Regions from separate parts of the Actinomyces radicidentis genome, predicted to be linked through region 1. Evidence: riboswitches for the same ligand, from Rfam matches in the RefSeq annotation. Region 1 holds a riboswitch; each other region holds the start of a gene.
What was found. A riboswitch is a leader RNA that binds a small molecule or an ion and turns the genes downstream of it on or off. The one in region 1 is predicted to bind S-adenosylmethionine.
Positions count from the first base shown of each region.

Region 2: it holds a riboswitch for S-adenosylmethionine, as region 1 does, so the genes downstream of both, AXF14_RS09260 (cobalamin-independent methionine synthase II family protein) here and AXF14_RS05835 (methylenetetrahydrofolate reductase) in region 1, are expected to answer to the same signal.
Region 3: it holds a riboswitch for S-adenosylmethionine, as region 1 does, so the genes downstream of both, AXF14_RS13990 (hypothetical protein) here and AXF14_RS05835 (methylenetetrahydrofolate reductase) in region 1, are expected to answer to the same signal.
Region 4: it holds a riboswitch for S-adenosylmethionine, as region 1 does, so the genes downstream of both, AXF14_RS05150 (methionine ABC transporter ATP-binding protein) here and AXF14_RS05835 (methylenetetrahydrofolate reductase) in region 1, are expected to answer to the same signal.

Region 1 is NZ_CP014228.1:1,393,444-1,401,256, forward strand. Features, by position in the region: gene AXF14_RS05815 (DUF3418 domain-containing protein) at 1-1,180, opposite strand, end outside; gene AXF14_RS05820 (DUF4143 domain-containing protein) at 1,231-3,714, opposite strand; gene AXF14_RS05825 (endonuclease/exonuclease/phosphatase family protein) at 3,899-5,086, shown strand; gene AXF14_RS05830 (alpha/beta hydrolase) at 5,230-6,054, opposite strand; SAM riboswitch class I at 6,207-6,289, shown strand; gene AXF14_RS05835 (methylenetetrahydrofolate reductase) at 6,299-7,411, shown strand; gene metE (5-methyltetrahydropteroyltriglutamate--homocysteine S-methyltransferase) at 7,545-7,813, shown strand, end outside.
Region 2 is NZ_CP014228.1:2,166,640-2,174,452, reverse strand. Features, by position in the region: gene AXF14_RS09270 (cobalamin-independent methionine synthase II family protein) at 1-97, opposite strand, end outside; gene AXF14_RS09265 (cobalamin-independent methionine synthase II family protein) at 128-1,333, opposite strand; gene AXF14_RS09260 (cobalamin-independent methionine synthase II family protein) at 1,495-2,757, opposite strand; SAM riboswitch class I at 2,985-3,074, opposite strand; gene AXF14_RS09255 (MarR family winged helix-turn-helix transcriptional regulator) at 3,299-4,309, opposite strand; gene AXF14_RS09250 (RecQ family ATP-dependent DNA helicase) at 4,461-6,776, shown strand; gene AXF14_RS09245 (magnesium transporter CorA family protein) at 6,853-7,813, shown strand, end outside.
Region 3 is NZ_CP014228.1:2,132,723-2,140,535, forward strand. Features, by position in the region: gene AXF14_RS09125 (hypothetical protein) at 106-567, shown strand; gene AXF14_RS09130 (xylulokinase) at 578-2,176, opposite strand; gene AXF14_RS09135 (MFS transporter) at 2,476-3,666, shown strand; gene AXF14_RS13990 (hypothetical protein) at 3,891-4,340, opposite strand; SAM riboswitch class IV at 4,355-4,467, opposite strand; partial or broken gene AXF14_RS14515 (amidase) at 4,620-6,155, shown strand; gene AXF14_RS09150 (DUF726 domain-containing protein) at 6,363-7,813, shown strand, end outside.
Region 4 is NZ_CP014228.1:1,226,887-1,234,699, reverse strand. Features, by position in the region: gene AXF14_RS05175 (nucleoside deaminase) at 1-5, opposite strand, end outside; gene betT (choline BCCT transporter BetT) at 220-2,418, shown strand; gene upp (uracil phosphoribosyltransferase) at 2,618-3,256, shown strand; gene AXF14_RS05160 (MetQ/NlpA family ABC transporter substrate-binding protein) at 3,402-4,370, opposite strand; gene AXF14_RS05155 (methionine ABC transporter permease) at 4,421-5,167, opposite strand; gene AXF14_RS05150 (methionine ABC transporter ATP-binding protein) at 5,164-6,207, opposite strand; SAM riboswitch class I at 6,201-6,291, opposite strand; gene AXF14_RS05145 (alpha/beta hydrolase) at 6,544-7,662, shown strand.

The DNA.
Region 1 (7,813 bases):
GACCGGTGGAGCCGGAGCGACCGTGGCCCTTGCCGTGGGCGCCCTGGTTGCGCGGGGCGAGTGAGGCCGTGTCACGTGAGGACAGGCTGTCAGCACGCGAGCGGACCTGCTCGCGGCGGGCGCGGGCGGCGGCCCGGACGGCCGGGTCCGGGGAGGTGAGGGCCTCGAGCTCGTCGTCGGTGAGCTCGCCCGCCGGGGCGGTGCCGTGGGTGCGCTCGCGGGGCTCCGCGGATGAGGCGGAGGCGCCGCCTGCGCCGGAGGGGACGTCCTCGCCGTCGTCGGGATCGAGCGGGCGGTAGCGGATCTCGACGGGGTAGGTGCGCCCGGAGACCTCGATGACGGGGGCCGGCGCCCAGCCGGTGAGGGCGCCGCTGTCGGCGGGAGCGCTCTCGCCCGGGCCCTCGGGGGCCGCGCCGGACGCGGCGCCCGACTCAGCGCCGCGGGAGACCGGGTGGCCGAAGTGCTCGGCGAAGCGCTCGGAGTCGATCGTCGCGGAGGTGATGATGACCTTGAGGTCGGGGCGCTGGGGGAGGAGCCGCGCCAGGTAGCCCAGGATGAAGTCGATGTTGAGGCTGCGCTCGTGGGCCTCGTCCACGATGATCGTGTCGTAGCGGCGCAGCATCGGGTCGGACTGGATCTCCGCGAGCAGGATGCCGTCCGTCATGAGCTTGACGAGGGTGTTCGGGCCCGTCTCCTCGGTGAAGCGGACCTGGTAGCCGACGACGCCGTCGCGCCCGATCGGGGTGCCCAGCTCGCTCGCGATGCGCTCGGCCACGCTCCGGGCGGCGATGCGGCGGGGCTGGGTGTGCCCGATCATCCCGGTGACGCCCCGGCCGAGCCCCAGGCAGATCTTCGGCAGCTGGGTCGTCTTTCCCGAGCCGGTCTCGCCCGCGACGATGACGACCTGGTTGTCGCGGATCGCGTCGGCGATCTCCTGACGGCGCGAGGAGACCGGGAGCTCCTCGGGGTAGACGAGCGCGGGGACGCTCGCGGCGCGCTCGGCGAGCTGCTCCTCGGAGAAGCCCGACCACTCGCGGCGGCCCGAACGGCGCCCGCGTTCGGAGCGGCCCTTGCGCCCGTCGTGGCCGGACCGGCGTCCCCGGGCGCTGCCGCGGTGCTCGTCGGTGCGGCGGTCGTCCGCGGCGTCCGTGTGCGTCTCGGTGCTCGTCTCGTTGCTCATACGGCTGCCCATTCTCCCCCACGGTTGCCCGGGGAAGGATGCGGCGTCGATCAGGCGGAGAGGTTGTGGCTCCATGTCTCCGCCGACTGGCGCATTGACTGGACGGTGTTGAGCATCTTCCGCATGGTTGCCGCGGCGGGGCGGAGGGAGCGGGAGAGGACGGAGAGTTGCCCGATCTGCACGTCGAGCACCGGGATCTGGGCGTCGAGCTCGCCTAGCTTGACAGAGCCCGCGACGGCTGACACGGCCTCCAGCATCGCCGCGGTCAGTCCTGGATCCTGAGCGACGCGGGTCAGGGTCACCGCTCGCGTGAGGTCCTCGTCAAGTTGCGCCCACGCGTTTGACAGTTGGTCCGCTGCGCTGTCGGCGGCGCGGCGGCTCGGCTCGATCCGATGCGCCGCCGAGGTCAGTGCCGCGCTTGAGACCCCGTTCTGCGGAATGGATTGGATCGCCTCCTTGAAGCGTTCCATGAACGCATCGGAGGTGGAGGCGAAGGCGTCAGCACTCGCCTGGAGCGCTCGCATGTCGGGCCCCTGGAGATTTTCCATTGTCGTCACGAGGTCGGTCTGCGCAGGCGAGTCGTCCTCCTGGGTCTCGGGCGACGAGACCTCATCCGTTCTTGGAGCCTCGTCGCTCAGTGCGCGGACCCGACTCGCAAGGGCGCGAGCCACCTTCTCCGCTGTGGCGCGGAAGGCCGGAGAACCCGGCACGAGCTCGTAGAGAGGCGTGTCTGCCTCCAGCCACTGGTGAGCGGCGATCTCCTCGCGCATCTGTGTGACGACGGCGTTACCCGCGAGGTCGGGCTCATCCCACACCGGGTCGAGCACGAGGAGCGTGAGGAGGCCGTCGTACCCGGCCGCGCTCGTCGTCGTCCTGAAGGTCGTGAACTCGCGCTGGCACGCCGCTGACCGGACGTACTGAGGCGTCACCATGGCAAGGAGGAAGGCAGTGCTCGCGACCTCACGGTCCAAGCGCTCCTGCCACCGTTCCCCCCACCCCAGCGCGTCATGGTCGATAAAGAGTTCGATCGGACTGCCGAGGAACCTGCACGCGCTCTCGACCTGCCGTGCGAAGGCGGTCAGGAGCCCGTCAAGATACTCGTCGTCGTCGTGCACGTAGCTCAAGAAGACCCTAGGGCGCTCCAGTGGTGCGGGTGAGACGGGGGCTTCGCGGTGCGGTGCGGCTGGGCTTGGTAGTTCCTGTGAGGCTGGGGTGGTCTTGGGGCTCGCTGGTGCAGATGGTGGTGTCATGATGGTCTCCAATGTTGTGGCGCGTATCAGAGCGGACATGGGTAGGGCCCAGATGTTGTCGCCAAGTTGCTTGAGTGTGCTGCCGGTGTAGACGACGAAGCCGCGTTCCAATCCGCCGTGCTCACGGGCGGCCCGCAGCCCTCGAAGGTCAGACGGAGACACCGATGAGGCGAGCTTGACCTCGAAGCCGACACGACGATCGCGGTCGTCCCGGAGGACGAGGTCGACCTCTCTCTGGGACTTGGCGTCCCTCCAGTAGAAGGCTTCCGTTCGTAGGCTCGCCCAGTCCTGTGCTGCAACAATCTGGTTGACGACCCAGCTCTCGAGCACCTGGCCGAGGAGCTCGGTTTCGGCGCCCACGTTATGTCCAGCCCGGTCGAGCGACTCGCACGAGCTCGACGTGTCCACGGGGTGGATCTTGGGTGGATGCTTGGTCGTCCGTGAAGCTCCGGCACGGAGGTTCGGTAGCTCGTGCACGAGAAAGCGTCGTCGAAGGACATCGACGTATCGGCGTGCCGTCCCTGTGTCGATCGCGAGGTCTTGGGCGACGCGCGTGTAGTTGAGGATCCCGCCTGGCGTGCGCAGGACGTCGTCGAGGACTCTGAGTGCGAGGCCGGCGTCGACGCGCCCGTCCGAGGGGAGGACCTGGTCGCCCAAGATGGCGAGATGGTCGGATGTGATCCTGGCGTAGAGCGCTCGCGTGTCCAGGGGGAGTGACGGCAGGGCGTACGAGGGGACCCCTCCGGTCCGGAGGGCTTGAATGATCGTAGTGCGCGGTGTTGGCTCGACGTCGCCCGGGTGGAGCACTCCGTCGAAGCAGAGGTCGACGAAACTCGGAACGGGCTGACCTGCTGGAGTGGTGAGCTCGACTGAGCTGAAAGGGTGTAGCCGGAGTCGCGATGAACGACCAGCTAAGGGGTCGCTGCCTGCCATGGTGCCCCGCCCGACTGAGGCGGAGCCGGTGAGGAGGAGGTGGTGTCCTTCTGGGAGCTGGTCGACGAGGTCCTTGGCGGCGATGCTGACCTCGGGAACGACCTGTGCCTCGTCAATGACGGCTGGGAGGCTGAGCCCCTCTAGCCAGCCTGCAGGATCAGCTTCGGCCTGTCGACGTGTGCTGGGGTCGGTCAAGGTCTCGTACGAGGCGTAGACACCTTCGTGCTGAAGGTGACGAGCGAGGGAGGACTTGCCGACGGCGCGCCGCCCTTCAAGGATCACGACCTGGTTGTTAGCGCGCAGGGACAGGGTCTGTTCGATGGCGCGGGGGCGGTAAGAAAACGACGACATGATCGATAGGATAGCTTATCGATAGGGAAGTTAGCGGGTTGCGGCAGCGAAAATTCGATGGCTAACACTTTGTTATGCCTTTCGCAGTAGTGAAGTACTGGGGAGTGCATCTACGATTCGGCCGGCACGCGCCGCACCGGTCGCGGTCATCCCGCTGACACGTGCCGCGGGCCAGCATGTCCCCATGAGCGCCCACGACGACGGCACCGAGCCGCTCCTCGACCTCAAGGAGGCCGCACCCGCCCCGCGCCCCACGGTGTGGCAGCGCCTGCGCCGCGGCACCGGCTGGTTCCTCGCCCTCGTCCTGTCCGCCCTCGCCGTCATCAGCCTCTGGCCCGACCTCCTCGCTCCCCGCCTCGCCCTCTCGGAGATCTACCCCCTCACCCAGGTCATCGCCCTGCGCAGCGTCATGGCGCTCGGGCTCGCCGTCCTCGGCGTCATCGTCACCGTGGCGGCCGTCGTGCGCACGGTGCGCCGGGAGGGAGGCCAGCGCACGAGCGTCGTCGGCATCGTCCTCGTCATCGTCGCCGGCATGCACCTCTGGGCCCTCGACCAGCGCGGCCTCGACCTCCACGGAGCCCTCCCCGAACGCGACGTCGCCACGGACTCCGCCTCCTGGGACGGGGAGGTCACCGTCTACTCCTTCAACACCTACAAGTCGCAGGCCGGCCTCGTCGACCTCGGCGTCTCCGTGCGCGGGACCGGCGCCGACGTCGTCGTGCTGCCGGAGACTGACGCCTCCTACGGCGTCCGCCTCGCCCAGCTCCTGGCCCAGGACGGCTACCGCTTCCGCGTCTTCAGCTCGATCGGGGACACGACCTCCGGCATCGACCCGACGACCGTGACGGACCCGAGCGCCCTCGGCTCGGACACGGTCGCGACGACGGTCCTCGTCTCCACGGGCCTGGGCGACTACGAGCGCGCCGATCGCCCGGCGGGCCTCGGCGCCGGGAACCTCGTTCTCGCCCCGGTCGGCGGCGCCGCGCTCAACGGGCGCACCCGGCCCACCATCGTCGGGATCCACACCGTCGCCCCCGCCGGGGACGGGACCCGCGCCGGCTGGCTGTCCTCCGTGAGCGCCGCCGCGGCGCAGTGCACGAAGCAGGGCAGCGCGACGATCGTCGCCGGCGACTTCAACGCCACGCTCGACCACGAGCCCATGCGCGACCTCGACGGCTGCTCCGACGTCGCCTCGGCGACCGGGACCGGGGGCCTGGCCACCTGGCCCGCGTCCTCTCGCACGGCGCTGCTCGGCGCCACGATCGACCACGTCATCGTCAACCGGACGACGTGGCTGCCCCAGTCCTCGAAGGTCCTCGACGTCGAGGGATCGGACCACCGCGCCGTCGTCGCCGTCGTCAGCCCCCGCTGACCGCGAGATCGGGACATCCTGATCCTGAGGTCGGGACATCGTCACCGTCAAGCCGGGAGCTGTGGATAACCGCCCGATCTCGAGGTCAACACGTCCCGATCTCGGCGAGGGGGAGGGGAGGGGGGTGAGTGGACGGGTGCGGCTCAGCGGAGGCGCTGGGCGACCCAGGCCGTGCCGAGCCGGGCGACCTCCGCCTGGGCGGCGTCGACGTCGTCGGCGTGCACCTGCACGAGCCTCGAGCCGTCGCGCAGCAGCGCGAAGCCCTCCGCGGCGGCCGAGGCGGTGTCCGGGAACTCGTCCGTGAGCGCTCCGTGCAGCATGAGCACCTGCCAGGGCAGGTCCTTCATCGTCGTCTCGACCTTCTGGAGGGAGACGTCGGCGAGCGTCTGCTTGGACAGGACGTTCCACTCGCGCGCGTTCGGGTTGTCGTCGACCAGGCGCGTGAGCCCGTGCCTGTCGAGCTCGTCGAGCTGGTCCGGGGAGAAGACGTTCTCCCACAGGATCGACTGCGGTCCGACGACGGCGCCGACGAGAACCGCGGTGAGCACCCGCTCCGGGCGGGCGAGCAGGGCGGCGGTCGCGCCGAAGCCGTTGGCGTGGACCGCCTGACGGCGCCAGCCGTGCTCGTCGAGCCAGCCGGAGACGGCCTGGAGGTCCTCGACCTCGCCCGCCAGCGTGATGACGTCGTCCTCCGAGTCGCCCAGACCCGAGAAGTCGAACTGGAGCGTGGCCAGACCCGCCTCGCGGTAGGCCGCGGAGATGAGGTCGAGACGGTGCGACAGCCCGTGACGGTCGGTGAGGAAGTCGTGGCAGAGGATGACGACGCCCTCGCGGCGGTGCGGGACCGGCGATCCGGCGGCTAGGAGGGCGTCGACGGCCTCGAGGTCGACGGGGTCGGCGCCGTCGGGCAGCAGCATCGTGGCCGCGAGCGAGACGCCGCGGGTGGTATCGATGCGCAACTCGGTCATGACACCAACCTATGACGGGTCAAGCGGCAGGTCACGGGCATGACGGGTCCGTAAGACGATTGCGCTGCCAGCGTGAACCGCCCTTCCGATTGGTTTCTCGCGGTTCGGTCAGGTGCGTCGTGGTGTGAAGACAGGGGTTACGGTCGGCCCCGGTTCCATCCAGAGCGACCGAGAGACCTGGCTCGTCGACGTCGCAGCAACCCTGCGAGGGTGCTTCCGCCAGGATCGATGGAGTGACACCGTGATCCACCCTTCCACGCCCGAGGGCACTGCCCCCGGCGCCCCCTCTCCCGACCGCCCCAGCCTCTCGCTCGAGCTCTTCCCGCCCCGTCCCGGCCCCCACGCCTCCCAGACCTGGGGCGCGCTCGACCGGCTCCTCGCCACCGGGCCGGACTTCGCCTCCGTCACCTACCGGCCGACCTTCATCACGACCGTGGGCGGTGCCCCGCGCGCGGAGGCGCCCACCCGGCCCGCCGACGCGGACGAGCGCGCCCGCGCCGTCACCCGCGTCCACGTCAAGCGCGAGCACAACCCGTCCGAGGACGTCGTCGCCCACGTCCTGGCCACCTCCGACGTGCCCCTCATGGCCCACCTCACCTGCATCGGCTACCGGAAGGCCAACGTCGTCGAGATCGTCCGGATCTTCCTCGACATGGGCGTGCGCCGCTTCCTCGCCCTGCGCGGAGACCCGCCCCGCGGCGTCGACGCCGACGACGTCGTCGGCGAGCTGCGGCACGCGGACGAGCTCGTCGCCGTCATCCGCGAGGTCGAGGCGGAGTACTTCGGCGACGGCGAGCGCCACGTCCACGTCGCCGTGGCCGCCTACCCCGCCGCGATCGACCACGGGCGCGAGGTCGAGGTGCTCGCCGCCAAGCAGGCCGCCGGCGCCGACTCCGCCATCACCCAGGTCTTCTACGACGCCGAGGACTACCTCGCGCTCTCCCGCGCCGCCCGCTACTGCGGCGTCGCGCTGCCGATCCTGCCCGGCATCATCCCCCTGACGGACCTGCGCCGCCTCACCCGCCTCGAGGCCCTGTCCGGGGTCCCCGTCCCCGAGGAGCTGCGCGACGCGCTCGAGAGCGCGCACGGGGCGGGGACCGTCTCGACCGGCATCGACGCCACGCTCCGCCTGGCCACGGCGGTGCTCGAGGGCGGGGCCCCGGGAGTCCACCTCTACACCTTCAACCGCACCAGGCCCGCCCTCGACGTCATCTCCCAGCTCCGGCTCGGGCGGATCCTCGACGGAGCCGCCCCGGACACCCGCACTCAGAGCGAGGTCCGGCGCGCCTACCTCAACGCGACGCCGGGCTCGTCCCCGCTGCGCACCGGCCGAATGCCGGTGGCGACGCGGGCCTGAGGTCCGCGGGGCGCCCCCGCCCCCGGTCGGACCAGCCCGACGCCGCAGCCGCGCCGCCCCGGCGCGGCACCGCGCTCCCGCACCGTGCAGCGCGTCCCCGAGACCACCTTCCGCCCGTACCACGAGGAGACCCATGACCGCCCCCACCAGCACCACCTCGACCACCGACGCCGCCGCCCGCCCGGGCCTGCGCGCCGGCGGCCCCACCGACACCGTCCCCACCGCCCCGCTGCCCGACGCCACCATCCTCGGCTACCCGCGCATCGGGCCCGACCGCGAGCTCAAGCGGGCCGTCGAGGCCCACTGGCGCGGACGCCTGGACGAGGCGGGCCTGCGCCGGGCCGCCGCCGAGCTGCGGACCGCCACCCGCGCCCGCCTGCGCTCCCTCGGCCTCACCGGGGC
Region 2 (7,813 bases), 770 kb from region 1:
CGTCGCTGATGGTGCCCTCGGTGCGGCGGTCGTTGGCGGCGAGCAGCTCCGGGGTGCGGGGCAGGGAGCCGACGTGCGTGGTGCGGATGTCAGTCATGCAGGTGATCCTCTCGCTGGTCGGCGCCGCTCAGAGTCGCTCGCTCGCGATGCGGGCGCCCTCGACGAGGGACTCGAGCTTGGCCCAGGCGATGTGGGAGTGGACGCGGCCGCCCAGCCCGCAGTCGGTGGAGGCGACGACGCGCTCGGGGCCGACGACGCTCGCGAAGCGCTCGATGCGCTCGGCGACGAGCTCGGGGTGCTCGAGGACGTTCGTGGCGTGGGAGACGACGCCGGGGATGAGGTACTTGCCGTCGGCGAGGCCCCCGTCCTCGACGAGCTCCTTCCACACGCGCCACTCGTGCTCGTGGCGGGCGTTGGCGGCCTCGAAGGTGAAGCCGTTGGCGTTGACGGACAGGGCGAGGTCGGCGATGTTCTCGAGACCGAGGTCGGTGGAGTGCGGACCGTGCCAGGAGCCCCAGCAGATGTGGTAGCGGACCTGGTCGGGGTCGATGCCCGTCAGGGCGTGGTTGAGGGCCTCGATGCGCACGGCGGAGAAGCGGCGGTAGTCCTCGACGGATGGGGCGACCTTGAACTGGTCCCAGGACTCGGCGAGGTCGGGGGCGTCGATCTGGACGGTGAGCCCGGCGTCGGTGATCGCCTTGTACTCCTCGCGCAGGCCCTCGGCCCAGGCCCAGACGGCGGCCTCGTCGTCCTCGTAGTACTGGTTGCCGATGCGGGCGGCGGCGGCCGGGGAGATGGAGGCGATGAAGCCGTCGGAGACGGGCTTGCCGGCCTTCTCGAGGGCAGCGGTGAGGGCCTTGACGTCGCGCTCGACGATGGCGTGGCCGGTGTAGCGGATCTCACCGGTGACGGTGGGCCACACGGGAACGCCCTGGGTGGCGAGGTGGATGCCGCTGGTGGGGTCGGAGTAGGCGTCGGCGAAGGCGACCCAGTCGCGGCGGTCGCCCATGGCGTCGAGCTCGAGCTTGCCGGCGGGGGTGGGCTTGTGCTCGGGGAGCTCGTGGAGGATCTCGAGGCCGGTGAAGCGCTCGAAGGAGTAGGCCCACCAGCCGCCGTAGTCGACCTTCTCGGTCATGGTGTGGCCGTACTCGCCGTCGTTGACGACGTCGAGGCCGATCTCGGCCTGGCGGGCGACGACGGCGTCGGTCTCCTCGGTGACGACGTCGGCGAGCTCGGCGTCGGTCAGGGTGCCGGCGGCGTGGTCGGCGTTGGCCTTGAGCAGGGTGTCGGTGCGGGGCAGGGAGCCGACGTGGGTGGTGCGGATGGTGGTCATGGTCTTCTCCTGGTGGTGCTGCAGGGCGCCGGGCCGCGGGAGCGGGGCCGGGCGGAGGTCGTGGTGCGGGTGGTCGTGTCGGTGCTGGTGCGGCGATGGGGCGCCGGTTCGATCGGGGACGCTGCCCCGTGGAGCGCGCCCGCGGGCGCCGGGGCGCGCGCTCAGAAGCGCTCGGAGGCGATGCGGGCGCCCTCGGTGAGGGAGGCGAGCTTGGCCCAGGCGATCTGGCCGTGGACGCGACCACCGAGCCCGCAGTCGGTGGAGGCGACGACGCGCTCGGGGCCGACGACCTCCGCAAAGCGGGTGATGCGGTCCGCGACGAGCTCGGGGTGCTCGAGCACGTTGGTCACGTGGGAGACGCAGCCGGGGACGAGGTACCTCTCCTCCGGAAGCTGGCCGTTGTCGACGATGTCCTTCCATATCTTCCACTCGTGCTCGTGGCGGACGTTGGCGGCCTCGAAGGAGAGCCCGTTGGCGTTGACCTGGAGGGCGAGGTCGACGATGTCGCGGAAGGGGATGTCCGTGGAGTGCGGGCCGTGCCACGAGCCCCAGCACACGTGGAGGCGGACCTGGGCGGGGTCGATCCCCTCGAGTGCCCGGTTGATGGCGTCGATGCGCACCTGGGTGAAGGCGCGGTAGTCGGCCAGGCTCGGCTGGGGGTTGAACAGGTCCCAGGTGTCGGCGAGGTCGGGGGCGTCGAGCTGGAGGGTGAAGCCGGCGTCGGTGATCGCCTTGTACTCATGGTGCAGGGCGTCGGCGAAGGCGTTGACCTGGTCGTCGTCGTACTCGTAGAAGCCGTCGTCGAGCCGCCCGGCGGAGCCTGGTGAGAGGGCGGAGATGAAGGCGGAGCCGGGCGTGAGGCCGTTCGCCTCGAGGGCGGCGCGGGTGGCCGCGAGGTCGCGGGCGACGTCGTCGGCGCCGGTGTAGGTGACCGCGGAGGTGACGGCGGGCAGGAGCGGGCCGCCCTCGCCCTTGAAGAAGGCGGCGGAGACGTCCTCCGCGCCGCCGAAGAGGGTGCCGGAGCCCGGGTCGCCGTAGGCCTCGTCGAAGGCGAGCCAGTCGCGGTGCTGCGTCCACTCGGCCAGGTGGATCGAGGTGGTGCGCGAGCGCGAGGGGCGGATGGTCGCGGGGACGTAGTCGGGGTGGGCGGGGTCCTGCGGGGTGACGCCGGAGACGCGCCGGTAGGCGTAGAGCATCCAGGCGGTGTAGTCGCCGCCGACGGCGATGTGGCCGTACTCGCCGTCATTGACGACGTCGAGGCCGAGGTCGATCTGGCGCTTGACGACGCCGGCGGTCTCGGTGGCGACGACCTCGTCGAGGGAGGCTCGGCCGAGGGAGCCGGCGAGGTAGCTGTCCTTGGCGTCGGTGAGGGCCTGGGTGCGAGGGAGGGAGCCGACGTGGGTGGTGCGGATTCGCGTGGTCATGGTGGTCCTGTTCGTGGCTGCGGCGGTGCCGCGGGCTGGCGGTGGGGACCGGCGCCGCGCCGCCCTCGTCGGGCGCGTGCGGCTTGGGGCTGAGACGACCGGGCGCCTCAGCGGGGCATGACCGCCCCTGCGACGCGCGGCTGCGCGGGCAGGGGAAGCTCCGTCCTCGCGGTACGGGGACAGGCGCCGGGGGCGTCGGCCTCGCATCGGGTGGTCTGCATGGTCGCCTTCCATCGTTCCTGGCTGGAGCACCCCGCCGGACGGCGTGGTTGCTGCGGCGTCGGGGAGCCAGGTCTCTCGGCCGCTCGGGATGGTGATGGGCGGAGCATAACCGCCGACGGCGGGTGCGTCGCAAGTCACGGCGCGACGCTCCCGCGGAGCGAGACAGGGCGCGGCGAGGGCGGGGTTCGGTCATGGCCGCACGCCGTTGAGCGCGGACGAGCCAGACCTCCCTGGACGAGCCGGGCGCCGTCGGCGTCGTGCTGGTCCAGGGAGGTCTGGCCGATGGTGGGACGGCGTGGGCCCGCCGGGCCCGGCGGCGTCAGGCGCGCTCGCCCCAGCCCTCGAGGCCGGAGCGGCCCTGGCGGCCGAAGCCGCGCCCGCGATCGCCGCGACCTCGGCGTCCGCCGCGGAACTCTCGGGCGCCGCGCTCCGGGATCTCGCCGCCGGGCAAGCCGGGGCCGAGCTGGCCGCGACGCCGCCCGTCGTGCGCCCCGCCCTCGCCGAGGGGGCCGCCGTCGGGCTCCCAGGAGCCGCGGTGCGCGCCGCGACCGCCGCGCGGGCCGCCCTCGTGATCATCACGCTCACCGTGGCGGCCATGGTGGCCGTGGGGGCCGTCGTGGTGGCCGTGAGGGCCGCCGTCGGGTCCGCCGTCGCGACCGAAGGGGCCGGGACCGAAGCGACGGGGCCCGAAGCCCTCCTCGCGCATCCGCATCATGGCCTCGAAGCGATCGTCGCCCATGCGGCGGCGGGCCTCGGCCTGCCAGTCGGCGGGGTCCTCGTCGGCGGCGACGCCGAGCTCGGCCTCGAGGGAGTCGATGATCTTGTCGAGGAGGCCGGCGAGCTGGGCGGCCTCCTCGTCGGTGAGGACGGTGAGGTAGTCGGCTCGCCCGCGCCCGACCTCGGCGGCGCGACCGGCGTCGGTGAGGGAGACGAGCATGACGCGCTTGTCCTTCTCGGAGGGGGTGCGCTCGACGAGGCCGTCGCCCTCGAGCTTCTTGAGGAGCTCGTTGAGGGACTGCTGGCGGATGTCGAGCAGGTAGGCCAGCTCGCGGGTGGGGATGGGGCTCTGCATCTGGAGGGCGGCGATGACGCGGCCGCGACCGCGGGTGGCGTCGCCGAAGGGGCCCGCGCCGCGGGGGCCGCGCTGCTCGTGGCGGCGACGGCGCACGAGGCGCTGGAGGCGGTGGAGGCGGGTCTCGACGCCGGAGCGGTCCGGACGCTGCCCCTGAGCGGCAGCAGTGGCGTCGGCGGTGGCGTCGTCGGGGTGGGCGTTGGTGTTCTGGTTCGGGTCCATGGTCGTCATGGGGTTCTCCTGGGTCGTGCTGGGCACCTTTCTACGGGTACCTGTCGGTTTTTGATGGAGACGAAGTTACAGGTTCCTGTCGAACCTTGTCAAGCAGGTATGACAGGAACCTGTACGTTCTGCGTCACAGCCCTAAGGCCTTCAGATTCCTGTCGGAGGGGCGCGTTAGCGTGGCGGCATGAGCGAGACGAGCAGCCCCAGCGCCACCTCCACGCACTCCCCCATCCGCGAGCGCGCCGAGGCAGTCCTCCGCGAGCTCGTCGGCCGCGCCGACGCCGCCCTGCGCGAGGACCAGTGGCGCGCCATCGAGGCGCTCGTCGTCGACCACCGCCGCGCGCTCGTCGTCCAGCGCACCGGCTGGGGCAAGTCGGCCGTCTACTTCGTCTCCACCGTGCTCCTGCGCGAGGGCTGGGCCGGCTGGCGCGACGGCGCCCCCGTCCCCTCCCCCGGCGCGCGCACCGGCGCCGGCGCGACCGTCATCATCTCGCCGCTCCTCGCCCTCATGCGGGACCAGGTGAGCGCCGCCCAGCGCGCAGGCATCAACGCCGTCACCATGAACTCGGCCAACGCCACCCAGTGGGACGAGATCGAGGGGCAGGTCCGCGACGGCGCCGTCGACGTCCTCCTCGTCTCCCCCGAGCGCCTCAACAACCCCGTCTTCCGCGACGAGGTCCTCCCCCACCTCGCCGCCGACGCCGGGCTCGTCGTCATCGACGAGGCGCACTGCATCTCCGACTGGGGCCACGACTTCCGCCCCGACTACCGCCGCATCCGCACGCTGCTCGCCGAGCTGCCGCCCGCCACGCCCGTCCTGGCGACGACGGCCACGGCCAACAGGCGCGTCACCGACGACGTCGCCGAGCAGCTCGCCGGGCGCGCCATGGGCCGCGAGGCGCCCGAGGTCCTCGTCCTGCGCGGCACGCTCGAGCGCGAGTCCCTCCACCTGGGCGTGCGCACCCTCCCGGACGCGGCGACGCGCCTGGCCTGGCTCACCGACTACCTGCGCTCCCAGCCGGGATCGGGCATCGTCTACTGCCTCACCGTCTCCGCCGCCGGCGAGGTCGCCCAGCGCCTAAGGGAGGCGGGCCTCAAGGTCGCCACCTACACCGGGCAGACGGACCCGGCCGAGCGCGAGCGCCTCGAGGTGAGCCTCAAGGAGAACCGGGTCAAGGCCCTCGTCGCGACGAGCGCCCTCGGCATGGGCTTCGACAAGCCGGACCTCGGCTTCGTCGTGCACGTCGGGGCGCCGAGCTCGCCCGTGTCCTACTACCAGCAGGTCGGCCGCGCCGGCCGAGGGGTCGCGCGAGCCGAGGTCGTCCTCCTGCCGGGCGCCGAGGACCGCTCCATCTGGGAGTGGTTCGGCGCCCAGGGCTTCCCGCCCGAGCCGGACGTCCGCGAGGTCCTCGCCGGGCTCGACGCCGCCCGCGCCGAGGGCAACGGAGTCATGAGCACGAACGTCCTCGAGACGGTGACCAGCCTGCGGCGCACGCGCCTGGAGTCGATGCTCAAGGTCCTCGACGTCGACGGCGCCGTGCGGCGGGTGCGCGGCGGCTGGGAGTCGACGGGCGAGTCCTGGGTCTACGACGCCGAGCGCTACCAGCGCGTCGAGGCCGCCCGCCTCGCCGAGCAGGACTCGATGCTCCGCTACGAGCGCCTCGAGGCGCCGGAGTGCCGCATGGCCTTCCTGCGCGCCGCCCTCGACGACCCGGAGATGCCCGAGGGCTGGCGCTGCGGGAAGTGCGACCTGTGCGGCGGGCTCGACCTCGCCGCCGCCGCCAGCGCGACCGAGGTGGAGGCCGCCCGCGAGTCCCTCACCCGCGTGGGCGTCAGCCTCGAGCCGCGCAAGCAGTGGCCCACCGGCATGGCCCGGCTCGGGCTGCCGGACCTCAAGGGGAAGATCAAGGAGGACGAGCGGCTCGGCGAGGGCATGGCCGTCGGGCGCCTCGACGGCCTCGGGATCTCCGGCCCGTTGCGCGACCTCGTGGAGTCCGGCGAGGACGGCGAGGTACCGGCTGTCCTGCGCGGCCCGGTGCTCGAGGTCGCGGACCGCCTCGGTTCCCTCATCGACTCCGGGGACGCCGACGGCGACGGCCTGCCCGACGGCGAGGAGCCCTGGGACGGGGCCGACGGCGACGGCGCGGGCGGGCCGGGTGAGCTCGTCGTCGTCATCGTGGAGTCGCGGCGCCGGCCCCAGCTCGTGCGTCAGCTCGGCCGGGCCGTCGCCCACCAGCTCGCGGCACGGCCGCTCGGGATCATGGGCGTCACCGGCGAGCCCGGCCGGCACGACGTCGGCTCCGCCTTCCGCCTCGCCGACGTGGCCCGGTCGCTGACCATGGCGGACTGGAGCCGCAACGCGCTCGCCGGCCTGCAGGGTGCGCGGGTCGTCCTCGTCGATGACTGGACCGACTCCGGCTGGACCCTCACCGTGGCCGGCGCGATGCTTCTGCAGGGCGGGGCCGCGAGCGTGCACCCCTTCGTCCTCGCGCAGCGCTGAGGGGGCCGACGAGCATCACACCGCGGTCGACCCGCCCGCCGCGAGCGCCCGGGCACCGCGGTGGCACCATGCCCTCATGACCTTCCGAGCACTCGCCTGGCGCGACGGCGTCCCCACGGACGCCCCCACCGACATCTCCGGCGTCAGCGAGGCGCTCGCCGACCCGGACGTGCTCCTCTGGGCGGACCTGGTCCACCCCTCCAAGGACGATCTCGCCGTCCTCGCCGACGAGCTCGGCGTCGACCGGAACGCCATCGAGGACGCCGTCGCCCCGCACGAGCGGCCCAAGGCCCAGCAGCTCGACGACTACACCTACTTCGTCACCTACGCGACACTGCGGATGTTCGCCACGACCGACGGCGACGAGGAGGACGAGCTGAGCAAGGTGGCCGGCTTCGCCTTCCCCGGCGGCCTCGTCACCGTGCGCACCACGGACGCGCTCAACATGGCCTCCGTCCTCTCGCAGATCAAGGCGAACCGGGACCTCCTCCGCCTGGGAACGCCGACGCTCGTTCACGCGCTCCTCGACGTCATCGTCGACGGCTACTTCGACACGGTCCAGAAGCTCGACGACGCCATCGAGGCGCTCGAGGACGACCTCTTCTCACCGAGCTCGCACTCGACGGCGTTCCAGCGCCAGGCCTACGACGTGCGGACCAAGCTCGTCACGCTGCGCCGCGTGGTCCTGCCGATGCGCGAGGTCATCAACGTCATCTGGCGCCACCGCCCCGAGGAGGTGCGCGAGCTCGACCCCTATTACGCGGACCTCACCGACCACATGCTCCGCGCCGCCGAGTGGACGGAGTCGCTGCGCGACATGGTCACCTCCGTCTTCGAGACGCACCTGTCGCTCCAGGACCAGCGCCTCAACAACGTCATGAAGAAGCTCGCGGGCTGGGCGGCCGTCATCTCGATCCCGACGCTGGTCACGGGATGGTTCGGCCAGAACGTGCCCTACCCGGGCAACGGGACGCGCACCGGGCTGGTGCTGAGCACGCTGCTCGTCATCGTGCCGGCGGCGATCGTGTACGCGATCA
Region 3 (7,813 bases), 740 kb from region 1:
CGAACCAGGTCCCGCGCAGCGGCCGTGCGTGATGCGCGCCAGCGGGGGTGCGCTGCGACGCGCTCCGCCGGCAGGCTCCGGGAGCAGGTGGGGGAGGATGGGGTCATGGCCCCGTCCTCCCCCACCTTCGCGTCCGGGGACCTCCCCGCCGGCGACACCGGATCCGACGCCGCCGGCCGTCCGGGCACGCCGGCCGCCGATCCGCCGCTCTCCACCTCCGACCTCGCCCTCACCGAGGGGGAGCGGTACCCCGTCGGCGAGCGGCTCTTCACGCTGACACCGCGCCTCGCCGAAGCGGCCCGCCGCGCCCGCGCCGCGCTCATCGAGGCGGCCCGGCACGGCGAGGTCCTCACCTACGGCGAGCTCTCCGAGGAGATCGACGGCATGGTCCTGCCCCGGCACATGGGGCCGCTCATGCACATGCTCGGCCACGACTGCCGCCTGCGCGACGAGCCCCTCCTGCCCGCCCTCGTCATCAACAAGGCGAAGGGCGAGGTCGGTTCCGACGACGACGCGTGGGCCGCCCCGGAGCGCCTCGAGGTCTGGGAGTACTGGGCGGAGCGCTGAGGCTGGGCTCTCAGAACACCTCGACGGCGGTGCCCTCCACGGGCAGCCCGGCGATGAAGCGCTCGAGGTAGCGGGCGTACTCGGCGACCTCCTCGGGCGTCGCCGTCAGCGTCACCGACTCGTCGTCGGCGAAGACGGTCTCCTCGAGCCAGTCCTCCAGCGTGGCGCCCTCGCCGTGCAGCGTGTAGGCGGCGAGCAGCGCCATGCCCCAGGCCCCGCCCTCGGTGGCCGACGTGCCCACGGACACGGGCGTGTCGAAGGCCGCGGCGAGGACGCGCTGGGGGATCTCCGGCGTCCTGAAGATGCCGCCGTGGGCGCGCATCGAGTCGATCGGCACGTCGGCGGAGCGACGCAGCACCTGCACGCCGTAGGCCATTGACGCGAAGAGCGCGAAGAGGTGGGAGCGCATGAGGCCGGCCAGTGACAGGTGCGCGTCGGGTCGGCGCATCGTGAGCGGGCGGCCCTCCGCGAGGCCGACGAGCGCGTCGCCGGACAGGAAGTTGTAGGACATGACCCCGGCCGTGTCCATCGTCCCCGTGGCCGCCTCGCCGAGAAGCACGTCGAAGAGCCGGCCGCGCTGGACGGGGTGCCCGATGGCAGCGGCGAACTGGGAGAAGACCTCCACCCAGGCGTTGAGGTCGGAGGTGCAGTTGTTGGCATGCGCCATGGCGACCGGTGCCCCCGACGGCGTGGCGACGAGGTCGATCTCGGTGATGAGGCTGCGCAGCGGCTGCTCGAGGACGATCATCGCGAAGGCGCTCGTGCCGGCGGAGACGTTGCCGGTGCGCGGTCGGACGGCGTTCGTGGCGACCATGCCGGTGCCAGCGTCGCCCTCGGGCGGAACGACGACGGCGCCCGGCCGGAGCTCTCCGCTGGGGTCGAGCAGGGCTGCGCCGTCGGCCGTGAGCGCGCCGACGCGCTCGCCCGCGACGGCGATGGTGGGCAGGACCTCGGCCAGGTGCCAGGGCAGGCCGCGGTCGGCGACGGCGTCGTCGAAGGCGGTGATCATGCCGGCGTCGAAGGAGCGGCCGTCGGCGCCGATGGGGAAGACGCCGGAGGCCTCGCCGACGCCGAGGACGTGGTCGCCGGTGAGACGCCAGGTGACGTAGCCGGCGAGCGTCGTGATCCGGTCGATGCGAGCGACGTGCTCCTCGCCGTCGACGACGGCGTGGTGGAGGTGCGCGATGGACCAGCGCTGCGGGATATTGAGGCCGAAGAGCTCGGAGAGGGCCGCGGCGGAGTCGCCCGTGATGGTGTTGCGCCAGGTGCGGAAGCCGGTGAGGAGCTCGCCGTCGGCGCCCAGGGGGAGGTAGCCGTGCATCATTCCGGAGACGCCGAGGGCGCCGACGGTCGTGATCGGCGAGCCGTAGCGCTCGCGGTAGGCGGCGGCGAGCGTGGCGTAGGCGTCCTGGAGGCCGGAGACGACGGCCTCGATGCGGTAGGTCCAGATCCCGTCGACGAACTCGTTCTCCCAGTCGTGCCCACCGGTCGCAAGGACGGCGCCGTCGGCGTCGACGAGGACGGCCTTGATGCGGGTGGAGCCGAACTCGATGCCGAGCGAGGCGCTCGTGAGGTCGGGGGAGTCGGGGTGTGAGGGCGTGGTGGTCATCCGAGTGCTCCGTTGCGTCGACGATGAGGTCCTCGCGCCGATGGTAGGCGAGCCGACGCCCCGATGTGAGCGTTCAACCTCGGTGGCGGAGCCGGGGGAGCGGGCGGCCGGTCACCTCTGTCGCCGGGCGACCGGCCGGCGAGCTCCGATGCCGTGCAGCCCGGTCCTACCGCACCGGCTCACGGGACGATGTTTCCGACGCGTGACGACCTCGCGACCACCCGACCCGCCCCTGAAACCTGCTCATGATGTCCTGCGAGACGGCAGCGTCACGCCCGGCGGCGTACCCCTTCCCGGAGGTGAACGATGTCGTCAGAACCGGTGGTCCACGCCTCGAGCGACTCAGGCACGCCGCGCTCAACACCCTGCGCGGCTGCCTCGGCAACCTCGTCGAGTCGTTCGACGTGTACACGTACACGGTCTTCGTGACCTACTTCGAGGCCCAGTTCTTCGACCCGGCGGACAAGAACTCAACGATCTACGCCTATGCCGTCTTCGCCATCACCTTCCTCATGCGGCCGCTCGGCTCGTGGTGGTTCGGGCGCTTCGCGGACCGTCACGGCCGCCGCGCCTCCCTCAGCCTCTCGGTGACGATCATGGCGGGGGCGAGCCTCGTCGTCGCCTGCCTGCCGACCCGCGCCTCGATCGGCGCGTGGGCGGCGGTGCTGCTCATCTGCTGCCGCCTCGTCCAGGGCTTCACCACCGGCGGCGAGTACGGCACCTCCGCCACGTACATGTCGGAGACCGCGACCCGCGACCGACGCGGCTTCCTCTCGAGCTTCCAGTACGTCACCCTCGTCGGCGGGCAGGCCCTGGCGCAGCTGGTCCTCCTCATCCTCACGAGCGTCCTCACCGACGACCAGCTCCACGCCTGGGGCTGGCGCATCCCCTTCGTCATCGGAGGCCTCGGCACCTTCGTCGTCCTGTGGATCCGCCGCTCCATGGAGGAGTCGCTGTCCGAGGGCCACCTCCAGGAGATCGCCGAGGGCAAGGACCGCCAGTCCGGCTCCCTGTCCGAGCTGCTCACGCACTACTGGCGCCCGCTGCTGCTGGTCTTCCTCATCACCCTGGGCGGGACGATCGCCTTCTACGTCTACTCGGTCAATGCCCCCGCCATGGTCAAGGCGGCCTACGAGGGCAGCGCCGGCACGGCCACGTGGATCAACCTCGCGGCGCTCGTCATCCTCATGGTCCTCCAGCCGGTCTACGGCCTCATCTCGGACAGGATCGGCCGCAAACCGCTGCTCGTCCTCTTCGGCTGCGGCGCGCTGGTCTACACCTACGTGCTCATCCACTTCCTGCCCCGCACGACGACCCCGGCGGCCAGCCTCCTGCTGCTCGTGGGCGCCTACGTCTTCCTCACCGGCTACACCTCGATCAACGCCCTGGTGAAGGCGGAGCAGTTCCCGGCGCACGTGCGCGCCCTGGGCGTGGGCCTCGGCTACGGGCTCGCGAACTCGATCTTCGGCGGCACCGCCCCGATGATCTAGGAGTGGGCCAAGCCCCGTGACGCCGTCGGCACCTTCATCGGATACGTGACGGTCTGCGTCGCGATCTCGCTCGTCGTCTACGTCTTCTTCCTGACGAACAAGGGCGACACGCACCTCGACGCCGAGCAGGGCCACTCCTTCCGCCGCGACTGGGTGCCCGACGACGACGGGCGGGGTGTCCGCGGGCACGTGACCCGTGGACGCCCCGCCCGTACGTTCAGGCCTCAGCCGCGGTCGACGGCGTCTGGCGCCGGCTCGACGGCGCTCTCAGACGCGCTCTCGTCCCACTCATCGGTGTCGGTCTCGTCCCCGAGCTCGAGGTTGAGCACGAGGGCGCGTTCCCCGCCGGGCTCGCTCACGCGCAGCGCGTGGCGGGCGACGTCGAAGACCGCCTCCCCGCCGTCGGCGGCGAGGGCGACGGCCCGGGCGAGGCGCTCGGCGTCGTGGTGCCGGCCGACGACGTCGACGGTGCGGGTCCCGACGGCGTCGACGCGCTCGCCGGCCAGTCGGACGGCGTGAGCGCCGTCGGCGCTCAGCGAGACGGGGACGACGTCGTCGGACTGACGGACGAGGCGGGCCTGGATCCAGTGGGTGTCGTGCCCGGGGCGGTAGCTGCCGCAGCCGGAGCCTCCGCAGGGTTCGGAGGGGCGGGTGGGCGTGAGGGTGCCGGTCATCGGCGTTCTCCTTGTTCGCGATCTTCCGCTCGCGGTCGCGGGCGGCGGATCTTCCTCCGGAGGCACCGGGCGCGATGACCGGTTGCCAGCCGACGAGCCGGAGGGCTTGGCGTCGGACTTCTTGATCCGCCGCAGAGTCTGCCACAGGCCCGTGCCGGGCAGCGGGGCTCGTCATCAAGGTGCAACCCGGAGCGGCCCTGCCTGAAACACGGCTGGCGTGTCATGACGGAGCCCGATGAGGCGCCCCTCACGTTCCCGACCCCTGGAAGGACCCCCGTCATGCCGACCACGCCGCTTCCCCAGGCGACCGCCGACGACGTCCTGGCCATCTCCGAGCAGCTCGGCCTCGGCATCAGCCGCGACGACGCCCCCGAGTACGCCTGGCTCGTCACCGAGCAGTCCCGCGCCTACGAGGCCGTCGCCGACTGGGACGCGACCGGCGGCACCTACACCGAGGACCGCTGCTTCACGATCCCGGACGACGCGGACAACCCCCAGCACGCCTGGTCCTGCCGCACCGAGATCACCGCCACCGGGCCCGAGGCGGCCGGCGGGCCCCTCGCTGGGAGGAGCGTCGCGATCAAGGACTCGATCCCCGTCGCCGGCGTGCCCTTCTACAACGGCTCCAACCTCTTCGACGGCTACATCCCCGACTTCGACGCCGAGGTCGTCACCCGGCTGCTCGCCGCCGGCGCCACCATCACCGGCAAGACCCACACCGAGTACCTGTGCCTGTCCGGCGACTCCCACACGAACCACTTCGCGGACACGCAGAACCCGTGGCGGGAGGGCTTCTCCGCCGGAGGCTCCTCCTCGGGATCCGGCGTCGTCGTGGCGCTCGGCGAGGCGGACATGGCCCTCGGCGCCGACCAGGGCGGCTCCATCCGCTGCCCGGCGTCCCTGTGCGGGATCGTCGGCCTCAAGCCCACCTAAGGGCTCGTGCCGTACACGGGGATCGCGACGCTGGAGGGCAGCTTCGACCACGTGGGGCCCATGACGGCGACCGTCGCCGACAACGCGCTGCTGCTCTCCGTGCTCGCCGGCCCCGACGGCGTCGACCCGCGGCAGGTCGGTCACGAGCCCGACGACTACCTCGGGGCGCTCGACGGCGGGGTCGAGGGGCTGCGGATCGGCGTCCTCAAAGAGGGCTTCGAGCAGCCCGACGCCGACACGCGCGTCAACAGCAAGGTGCGCGACGCCGTGCGCGTCCTCGAGCGGCTGGGCGCGACCGTCGTCGAGGTGTCCGTGCCCCGGCACGCCGACGGGCTCGCGCTGTGGACCCCGATCGGTTACGACGGCGTCACCGCCACCGTCTTCCAGGGCGGCGGCATCGGCATCGGGCGCGACGACTACTACCCGACCTCCCTCATGCAGTGGGCATTCGACCACGCGGACCGGCTCGCCGACGCCCCGCCGAGCGTCAAGATGTACTTCCTGACCTCGACCTTCGCCCGCCGGCACATTGGGAACGTCGGCTACGGGCACGCGATCAACGCCGGCCGGGAGCTGAGGCGCGCCTACGACGCCGTCCTGGCCGACGTCGACGTCCTCGTCATGCCGACGACGCCGACCACCGCCCGCCCGCTCATCGAGCGGGGGAGCGCCACCATCAGCGAGGAGGTCGCCGCCGCCGTCCCGCAGCTGAGCAATACCTGCCCCTTCGACATCACCCACCACCCGGGGCTGTCGATCCCGGCCGGCGAGGTCGACGGGCTGCCGGTCGGGATGATGCTCGTCGGAAAGCACTACGACGAGGCGACGCTGTACCGGGTGGCCGCCGCGTACGAGGCGACGGGGGAGGGGAGGTATCGGTGAGGGGCCTGAGCCGCCGATGCGGAGAGCCCCAAGGATCGGAGCACGTGCAAGCTCCGGGCCGCGCGCCGTGACTCCGGTGCCGCGAGCATGAACCATCGATGTTGATCAGATTGATGCAGGGTATGTCTCCCATCGGGCTTCCCGGTTGCGTATCGTGAGAGGCTGGCCGGAATCGTCTGGCCGTTCCATTCAAGTCGAGGACGACAGATGGCAGCCCATGCAAAGGTTCGGTACACCGCCGTAGGCCGGGACGGTGCGCGCGCGGTCCTCACACTGACGAGCGATGAGCAGCTCATTGAGGAGTGGGCCGGGCTCGATGCGGAGCCCACGTTCTCCGGCGCCGCGCGTCTCGTCGGCAATGCGGCCCTGTGCGCGCGTCTCCATCAGTACGTCGCGGCGAAGAAGGCGCAGCGCGTTGCGGCGCAGGGCCTCGACGCGGTCGGTCAGGGGGAGGAAGCAGCAGCCGAGGAGGTGATGGAAGCGCTCACCGGAATCGAGGACGATTCGGCCCGCGAGACCTTCACCGAGGAGGAGCTGGAAGAGGCACCCAGTTGGTTCGAGAACCTGTGGCACGAGGTCAAGACCGAGAAGGTCGAGCTTGACGTCGTCCTCGCCTGGCTGAGCGCCGAGACGGAGGCTGCGGAGAATTCGCTCCTCCAGGTTGCCGAGATCCTGGGATACGGCGAGTGGGTCTCTGATGAGCGCGATCGTGAGGCCTGGTGCTCGGCCTGCCTGCAGCGCACCGTCCACAAGTTCCTCGCGATCCCAGGACCCTGGTACGACGCCTGGTGCTGCCGCGGCTGCGGCGTCATCACGACCCGTTGCGCGGTCCCGGCCTGCGCGAACATGTCCGTGCGTGGGATGGGACCGACAGGGACCCGGGCCATGGCTGTGCCGATGTGCGCCGAGCACACCCATGAGATCCCTGACTTCGAGGCGAGTGGGTATCGAATTGAGGACCTCGAGCACTGGAAGGACCTGTTCGAGTACAAGCGCAAGGACGTCGGCAGGATCGCCAAGCGGGGAGCCGTTGCGGCCGGAGTCACTGTGGTGGCCGTCCCGCTGGCTGTCGTGGCCGCACCCGCCATCGGAGGTGCCGTTGGGGTTGCCACCTCGGCTGTCGGGAGCGGTGCGACGCTCTCCGGAGCTGCAGCGGTGAACCACGGGCTTGCGCTTCTCGGTGGTGGCACCATCGCCTCCGGGGGACTGGGCATGGCAGGAGGAACGCTCGTCATCGCCGCGGCTGGTGGTGCTGTGGGAGGCGCCTACGGCATGCGCGTCGGGACTGCCTATCTCGGGGAGGACGCTTCTTTCACGATTGAGTGCGTTCGAGATGGTGATGGGCCGGCCGTCGTCTACTCGAGCGGCTTCCTCACTGAGTCCGATGACGCTTGGTCCCGGTGGAAGCGGCTCATTGACACCGCTTACCCCGAGAATCCGGTCTACCGGGTGAGCTGGGGAGCCAAGGAGCGCAAGGACCTTGCGGCGCTCGCGGGCAAGGGCGCTGCGGGACATCGCGGAGTTGGCGCCGTCGCAATGGCTGCGCTGCGGGCGACCCGGCTCGCCGTCGCGAAGATCGCCCCGTTCGCGGTGCTGTCGACCGCAGTGGAGGTCGCTGCGAACCCCTGGACGGTGGCGCAGCGCAACGCGTCGGCCGC
Region 4 (7,813 bases), 170 kb from region 1:
CTCACGGCACCAGCCTCGCACGCCCCCGCCGCCCTCCCGGCGAGCCCGCACACCCCGCCCGCCGGAACTGTGCTCTACTGCACACGCACACACGGATAGGCCATAAGTCCCAGCGGGTGAGCACGTCATGTCTTCGGCGCGATTCCGCACTTCCGTTTGCCAGCGCTCCCGAGCGCTGCAAGGCTGAACGTGATCCACGGAACCGAATGGAGTGACCCGGTGACCCAGCACCCCACCCCGAAGGCCGCCTCCGCCGATCCCACGGCGCAGCGCCCCGTCCTCACCTCACCGACCGACGACGAGCCCGGCCCCGCGGCGAACCCGCCCGAGGAGGAGCTCAACGGCCAGCCCGTCAACTGGGGCGTCTTCATCGCCTCGGCGATCATCATCGCCGGCGTCGCCCTCGCCGCATTCCTCGACCCCGAGGCCGTCCAGTCCGCCTTCGACGCCTCCGTCGCCTGGGCCGGCAAGTGGTTCGGCTCCTTCTACATCCTGCTGCTCACCGCGGCCCTCGTCTTCGTCGTCCTCCTCGCGGTCACCCGCTACGGGCGCATCAAGCTCGGCCCGGACAACTCCACCCCGGACTTCTCCACCTTCTCCTGGGCGGCCATGCTCTTCGCCGCCGGCATCGGCACCGGCATCATGTTCTTCGCGATCGCCGAGCCGGTCGCCCAGTACGTGAACCCGCCCACCGGCGACGGCGAGACCATCGAGGCGGCCCGCAACGCCGTCGTCCTCACGATGTTCCACTACGGGATCTCCGGCTGGGGCGTCTACGCGATCATGGGCATGGCGATGGCCTACTTCGCCTACCGCCGTCGCGACGCCCTCGCCGTGCGCTCCACGCTCCGCCCGATCCTCGGCGACCGCGTCGAGGGCTGGGTCGGTGACGTCGTCGACGTCGCCGCGCTCGTCGGCGGCGTCTTCGGCATCGCGTCCTCCCTCGGCGTCGGCGTCGTCCAGCTCAACGTCGCCCTCGACATCCTCTTCGGCATCCCCCAGGGCACGGCCGCCCAGATCGGCCTCATCGCGCTGAGCGTCGTCATGGCGACGATCTCCGCGACCTCCGGCGTCGACAAGGGCGTGCGCATCCTGTCCAACCTCAACGTGCTGCTCGCGATCCTCCTGGCCCTGTGGGTCCTCGTCACCGGCAACACGGCCTTCCTCATCGACTCCCTCATCGGCTCGGTCGGCGACTTCGTCACGCAGTTCCCGCACCTGACGATGGAGACCTACGCCTACGACCGCCCTGAGCAGTGGCTCAACTCCTGGACCCTGTTCTTCTGGGCCTGGTGGATCACCTGGGGCGCCTTCGTCGGCATGTTCCTGGCCCGCATCTCCCGCGGCCGCACGATCCGCCAGTTCGTCGCCGGCGCCCTCGTGCTCCCCTTCACCTACGTCGTCATGTGGGTCTCGATCTTCGGCAACAACGCCATCGACCTCATCCGCTCCGGCAACCAGTCCTTCGCGGAGACCACCCTCAAGACGCCCGAGCAGGGGCTCTACCTCATGCTCGGCGACCTGCCCGGCTCGAAGATCCTCATCGCCCTGTCGCTCTTCGTCGGCATCCTCTTCTACGTGACCTCCGCCGACTCCGGCGCCCTGGTCATGTCGAACCTGTCCAGCCGCATCAAGGGCGAGCGCGAGGACGCCGCCCCGTGGCTGCGCATCTTCTGGGCGACCCTCACCGGCGTCCTCACCATCGCCATGCTGCTCGCCGGAGGCATCAACATCCTCCAGCAGGCGACGCTCGTCATGGCGCTGCCCTTCAGCTTCATCATCGTCCTCATCGGCTACTGCCTCTCCAAGGCGCTGCGAGCCGAGGCGAGCTGGGACCTGGCCCGCTCCCAGGCGATGCGCAACCGCCAGCTCGGCTTCACCGGCACCGCCGCGGGCCTGCGCCGCGTCTCCTGGCGAGACCGCCTCGCCCACACCTTCGACTCCGTCAGCCCCGCCCAGGCGCAGCGCGCCCTCGACAACCGCATCGTCCCGGCCCTCCAGGCCGTCGCCGCGGAGCTCGAGAAGGAGCAGCTCGACGCCGAGGTCTACGTCGAGGGCGAGGAGGCCGCGGACCCCGACGACACCCGCACCTTCCACGGCCGCGCCACGCTCCTCGTCACGGACCCGAACAACGAGGCGCGTGACGGCGAGACCGAGACCGACGCCGTCGAGCGCTCCCAGGGCCACCGGGCCTTCCGCTACGTGGTGCGCATGGTGGAGACGCCGGCGCCCCAGTACGGCGGCGCGGGCCTCAACGAGGCCGACGACACGACGATCCGCCTCGAGGTGCGCCCGTGGGGCGGCGGCGTCGGCTACGACGTCCTGGACTGGTCCGCGGACCAGGTCGCCCACGACGTCCTCGACCACTACGAGCGCTGGCTCGAGTACCTCGGCACGAGCGAGTCCGTCAGCTACTGACGCGCCGCCACCCAGCGCCGTCGGGCTCCCGACGGCGCTCGGTGGGACCGCCCAGCGCCACCGCGCTGACGAGCGGGCCTCCCCGGATCCGTCCGGCGAGGCCCGCTCGCGTCGTCTCCCCGGGACCGTACGAGGCGCCCGGCACGCGCGGTGCCCCCGTCCGCCGTTCGTGGCCGCCGCCACGCCGTAGGCTTGCCCCATGCGCCTTCACGTTGCGAACCACCCGCTCATCGACCACAAGCTCTCCGTGCTGCGCGATGAGACCACCCCGTCCGCCGTCTTCCGCCAGCTCGTCGACGAGCTCGTGACCCTCCTGGCCTACGAGGCCACGCGCGACGTGCGCACCGAGGAGGTCGAGATCAAGACCCCGATCACGACCACCACCTGCCGACGCCTGGCCGAGCCACGCCCGATCGTCGTCCCGATCCTCCGCGCGGGCCTCGGCATGCTCGAGGGCATGACCCGCCTGCTCCCGACGGCGGAGGTCGGCTTCCTCGGCATGCGCCGCGACGACGACACCCTCGAGATCGAGACCTACGCGAACCGCCTCCCCGACGACCTCGACGGCCGTCAGGTCTTCGTCATCGACCCGATGCTCGCCACGGGCCACACCCTCGTCGCCGCCATCGAGTACCTCTTGGACCGCGGCGCCAGCGACGTCACCGCCCTGTGCCTCATCGCCGCCCCGGAGGGCCTCAAGGCCCTCGAGGAGGCCGTCGGGGACCGAGCCAACGTCACCGTCGTCACCGCCGCGGAGGACGACCACCTCAACGAGCGCTCCTACATCGTCCCGGGCCTCGGCGACGCCGGCGACCGCCTCTACGGCATCGTCGACTGAGGTCGCCCTGTTCGGGCCCACCGGACGGGGAACAACGACGCGCCCGCCGCTCCGTGATGGAGCGACGGGCGCGTTCGCGAGGGCCGAGAGGGCTCGGGACGTCCCGATCTCGAGGTCAGGACGTCCCGATCTCGACGAGAGGGGCTCAGAAGGCCGGGATGACGGACTCGTCGGTCCACTTCTCCTCGATGAACTTCTTGAGCTCGTCGGAGTTGAGGAGGGCGGCGAGCTTGGCGAGGGCCGCGTTGTCCTTGTCGGCGGTGCGCACGACGAGCTCGTTGGCGTAGGGCGAGTTCTCGCCGGGCTCGAGGACGAGGGCGTCGTCCTTCGGGGACAGGCCGGCCTCGAGGGCGTAGTTGCCGTTGATGCAGGCGGCGTCGGCGTCGGCCATGGAGCGGGCCACCTGGGCGCCGTCGACCGTCTTGAACTTGAGGTTCTTCTTGTTCTCGGTGACGTCGACGTCGGTGAGCAGCTCGACGCTCGGGTCCACCGTGATGAGGCCGGCGGTCTCGAGGAGGCGGAAGCCGCGGGCGGTGTTGGCCGGGTCGTTGTTGAGGATGATGGTGCCGCCGTCGGGGATGTCGTCGACCGACTTCACGGTCGAAGAGTACAGACCCATGGGCTCGATGTGGACCTTCGCGGTGGCCGTGAAGTCGTAGCCCTTGTCGTCGATCTGCTGCTTGAGGAAGTTCGGCGTCTGGAAGAAGTTGGCAGCCAGGGAGCCGTCGCCCAGCGAGGAGTTCGGCGTCTGGTAGTCGTTGATGGACGTGATGTCCAGGGAGATGCCGGTGCCGGCGGTGAGGTTGTCCTGGACCCACTGGAGGATCGTGACGTGCGGCTCCGGGGAGGCGCCGACCTTGATGGTGGCGGTGTCGCCGGAGACGGTGATGCCCTTGGTGGCGACGTCCTTGACGTCCACGGCACCGGCCGGGGCGGCCGTGGCGGCGGCGTAGAAGGGGGCCTCGGAGGCGACGGCCGTCGCGTCGGAGGCGGCCGAGGCGGTGGAGTCCGCCGAGGAGGATCCGGAGTCGTTGCCGCAGGCGGCCAGGGTGAGGGCGACGGCGGAGGCGAGGCCGCCGGCGAGGGCGGAGCGACGGGTGATGGTGAGCGACATGCGAGTGCCTTTCGGGTGGGTGGTGGGTCGGGACGGTGGGGCCGGCGCCGTCAGCGGTGGTCGACGAGCCGGGCGAGGAGGTCGCCGACGACCTGGATGACCGCGACGACGAGGACGATGGTGATGACGGTGATGACCATGACGTCGGTCTGGTAGCCGTTGTAGCCGTACTGGATGGCGAGGTCGCCCAGGCCGCCGCCGCCGACGGCGCCCGCCATGGCGGAGTAGCCGAGCAGCGTGATGATCGTGACCGTCGCGGACTGGATGAGGGTGGGAAGGGCCTCGCGGACGAGGACCCCCCAGGTGACCTGGCTGCCGGAGGCGCCCATCATGAGGGCCGCCTCGACCTTGCCGTGGTCGACGTCGTTGATGGCCGTCTCCACCAGTCGCGCGTAGAAGGGGATGGCACCGATGGTGAGCGGGACGCAGGCGGCCTGCCAGCCGAGCGACGTCCCGGCGATGAGCCGGGTGAGCGGCACGATCGCGACCATGAGGATGATGAAGGGCATCGAGCGGCCGATGTTGACGATCTGCGAGAGGATCTCGTAGACGGCCCGGTTGCGGTGCTGGCCGCGCTTGCCGGTGGTGACGAGCGCCAGGCCGAGGAGCAGGCCGAGCAGCACGGTGATGATCCCGGAGACCAGGGTCATCTCGATGGTCTCCCAGGTGGCCTGGCCGAGCTTGCGCTGGATGACCGGGTTGTTGAACCAGGTTCGGTCGTCCGCGGCGGCGAGCACCGTGTCGAGGCCCGGCGTCTTGACGGCGAGGGAGGCGGCCAGGGCGGTCAGGGTGCTCATCGGCGGACCTCCGCGTGGACGCCGGCGGCGGTGAGGGCGTCCACGAGGGCGTCCCGTCGCTCGGCGGGGATGGTGAGGGCGAGCCGGCCGACCTGGGCGGTGCCGAGGGTCTCGAAGACGCCGGCGGCGACGTCGGCGCCCTGCTGGGCGACGAGGCCGAGGACCTGGGAGGCGGCGGGCTGGCCGGGGTGGGCGACGAGCGCGACGTCGACGACGGCGTCGCGGGCCCCCACGGCGTCCTCGGGGACGGCCGGCGGCGGCACGAGCTCGTGGGACAGGCGGGAGGTGACGTCGCCGACGACCTCCTCGATGGGGCCGGACTCGACGATGCGGCCGGCCTCGAGCAGCGAGACGGAGTCGCAGATGGAGCGCACGACGCTCATCTCGTGGGTGATGATGACGACGGTGACGCCGAGGCGGTCGCGCACGTCGCGGATGAGCTCGAGGATCGAGCGGGTGGTCTCCGGGTCGAGGGCGCTCGTGGGCTCGTCGCACAGGAGGACGGCGGGCTGGTCCGCGAGCGCGCGGGCGATGCCGACGCGCTGCTTCTGGCCGCCGGAGAGCTGCGAGGGGTAGGAGCTGCCGCGGTCGGCGAGGCCCACGAGCTCGAGCATGCGCTCGACGGTGCCGCGGCGCTCTCCCGACCTCACGCCGGCCATGGCGAGCGGGTAGGCGATGTTCTGGGCGGTGGTGCGCTGGTCGAGCAGGTTGGCGTGCTGGAAGACCATGCCGATGCTGCGACGGGCGTCGCGCAGGTCGCGGGCGGACAGGGAGGACATGTCCTTGCCGGCGACGCTCACGGTCCCGGAGGTGACGGGCTCGAGGCTGGTCAGGCAGCGCACGAGGGTCGACTTTCCGGCGCCGGAGGTGCCGACGATGCCGTGGATGGACCCCGCGGGCACGTCGAGGCTGAGGCCGTCGAGGGCGCGGACCTCGGAGCCGTCGCGCAGGCGGTAGACCTTGTGAACGTCGCGCAGGGAGATCATGCGGCCGTCGGCCGCCGTCGTCGGGGCGGGGGATGCGCTCACTCGTTCCTCCATCGGTCCTGGCGGAAGCACCCTCACCGCGAGCGGGGGTTGCTGCAACGTCGACGAGCCAGGTCTCTCGGTTGCTCTGGATGGGTTCAAGGCAGGACGCTAGGCGGCTCGGCTCACAGGGGCAAGCCCCGTCCGCTCAGGGGGACGAAGGTCACGCGGATCGACCGGGCTCCTCCGCGGCCCCGCGCAGGGCCCGGGGCCCGGGGCCGTCCCGCACCCGGTCCGTGCGCACGGTCGGTCTAAGGCCGGTCCCGGTGCGGGCACGTTTGCGTGACGACCTCGCGGTCGCGTGCGTCGCCCCTCCCCGGGCACCGGGGCGCGTGCCAGGATCCCTCCGTGATGATCCTGGAGACCCCGCGCACCACCACCGACGACGCCCGCGCCGACGTCGCCGAGGACATCCTCGGGGAGCCCTGGGTGGCCCGCCGCATCCCGGTCACGGTCTCCGACGCCGCTCCCGGCGCCGACCACGCCGTCCTCGTCCACCAGCGCGAGGCCGCCACGGCCCCCGGGGAGTCGCCGCGCCACTCGCGGGCCGTCCTCTACCTGCACGGCCGCAACGACTACTTCTTCCAGACGGGGCTCTCCGACGCGCTGCTCGGGGCCGGCTACGAGTTCTACGGGCTGGACCTGCGGGCCTGCGGGCGCGCCGGCCTCGGCTACCGCTCCCCGCACGACGTGCGGGACCTGCGCGTCCACGACGAGGAGATCGCCGAGGCGCTGCGCATCATCCGCGAGGAGCACGGGCACGACGTCGTCGTCCTCAACGCGCACTCGACCGGCGGGCTCTCGGCCGTCATCTGGGCCTCGGACCACCCGGGCACGGTCGACGCCGTCACGCTCAACTCCCCGTGGCTGGACCTCCAGGCCGGCGGGCTCATGCGCTCCTACGGCTCGGCGGCGATCGACCTCATGGCGCGCCGCGACCCGGACCGGATCATCGTCGACTCGCCGCTGGCCGCGCAGCGCGACACCGAGCTGGCCGGCCGGCGCGACGAGGTCCTCGGCGAGGGCGCGGGCACGGACTGGGCCGCGGGCGCCGCGCTCGGCGACGTCGAGGACGACCTCTACGCCCGCGTCCTGCACCAGCGGTGGGGCGGGGAGTGGGACTGGGACCTCACGCTCAAGCCCTCCCCCTCCTTCCCGGCGCGGGCGGGCTTCATGGCGGGGATCCGTCGTCTCCAGCGCGACGTCCACCACGGGCTGGGGATCACGGTGCCGGTGCTCCTGTGCTGCTCGACGACGTCGGGCGGGGACCACCCGACGCGCGAGGACGCGCTGTGCAGCGACGTGGTCCTGCACGTGGACCAGATGATCGCGCGCGCGCCCTACCTGGGCGACGACGTCACCCTGCGGCAGGTACCGGGCGGGGTCCACGACCTGGTCCTCTCCCCCGAGCCGGCGCGCAGCGACTACCTCGCCGCGCTCACGGGCTGGCTGCGGGCGCGCCTCGGCTGAGACGGGCTCCTGCCGGCGCCCGGGCCCGGCCGACCCCTCCTGCACGGCCCGTGCGCGCGACGTGCGTGCGCCGGGCGGCGTCCGCGAGGGCGCTGGGCGGCACCTGTGCGCATGGGCCGCGCGAGCCTGCGGGGAGCATGGCCGTCGTCGC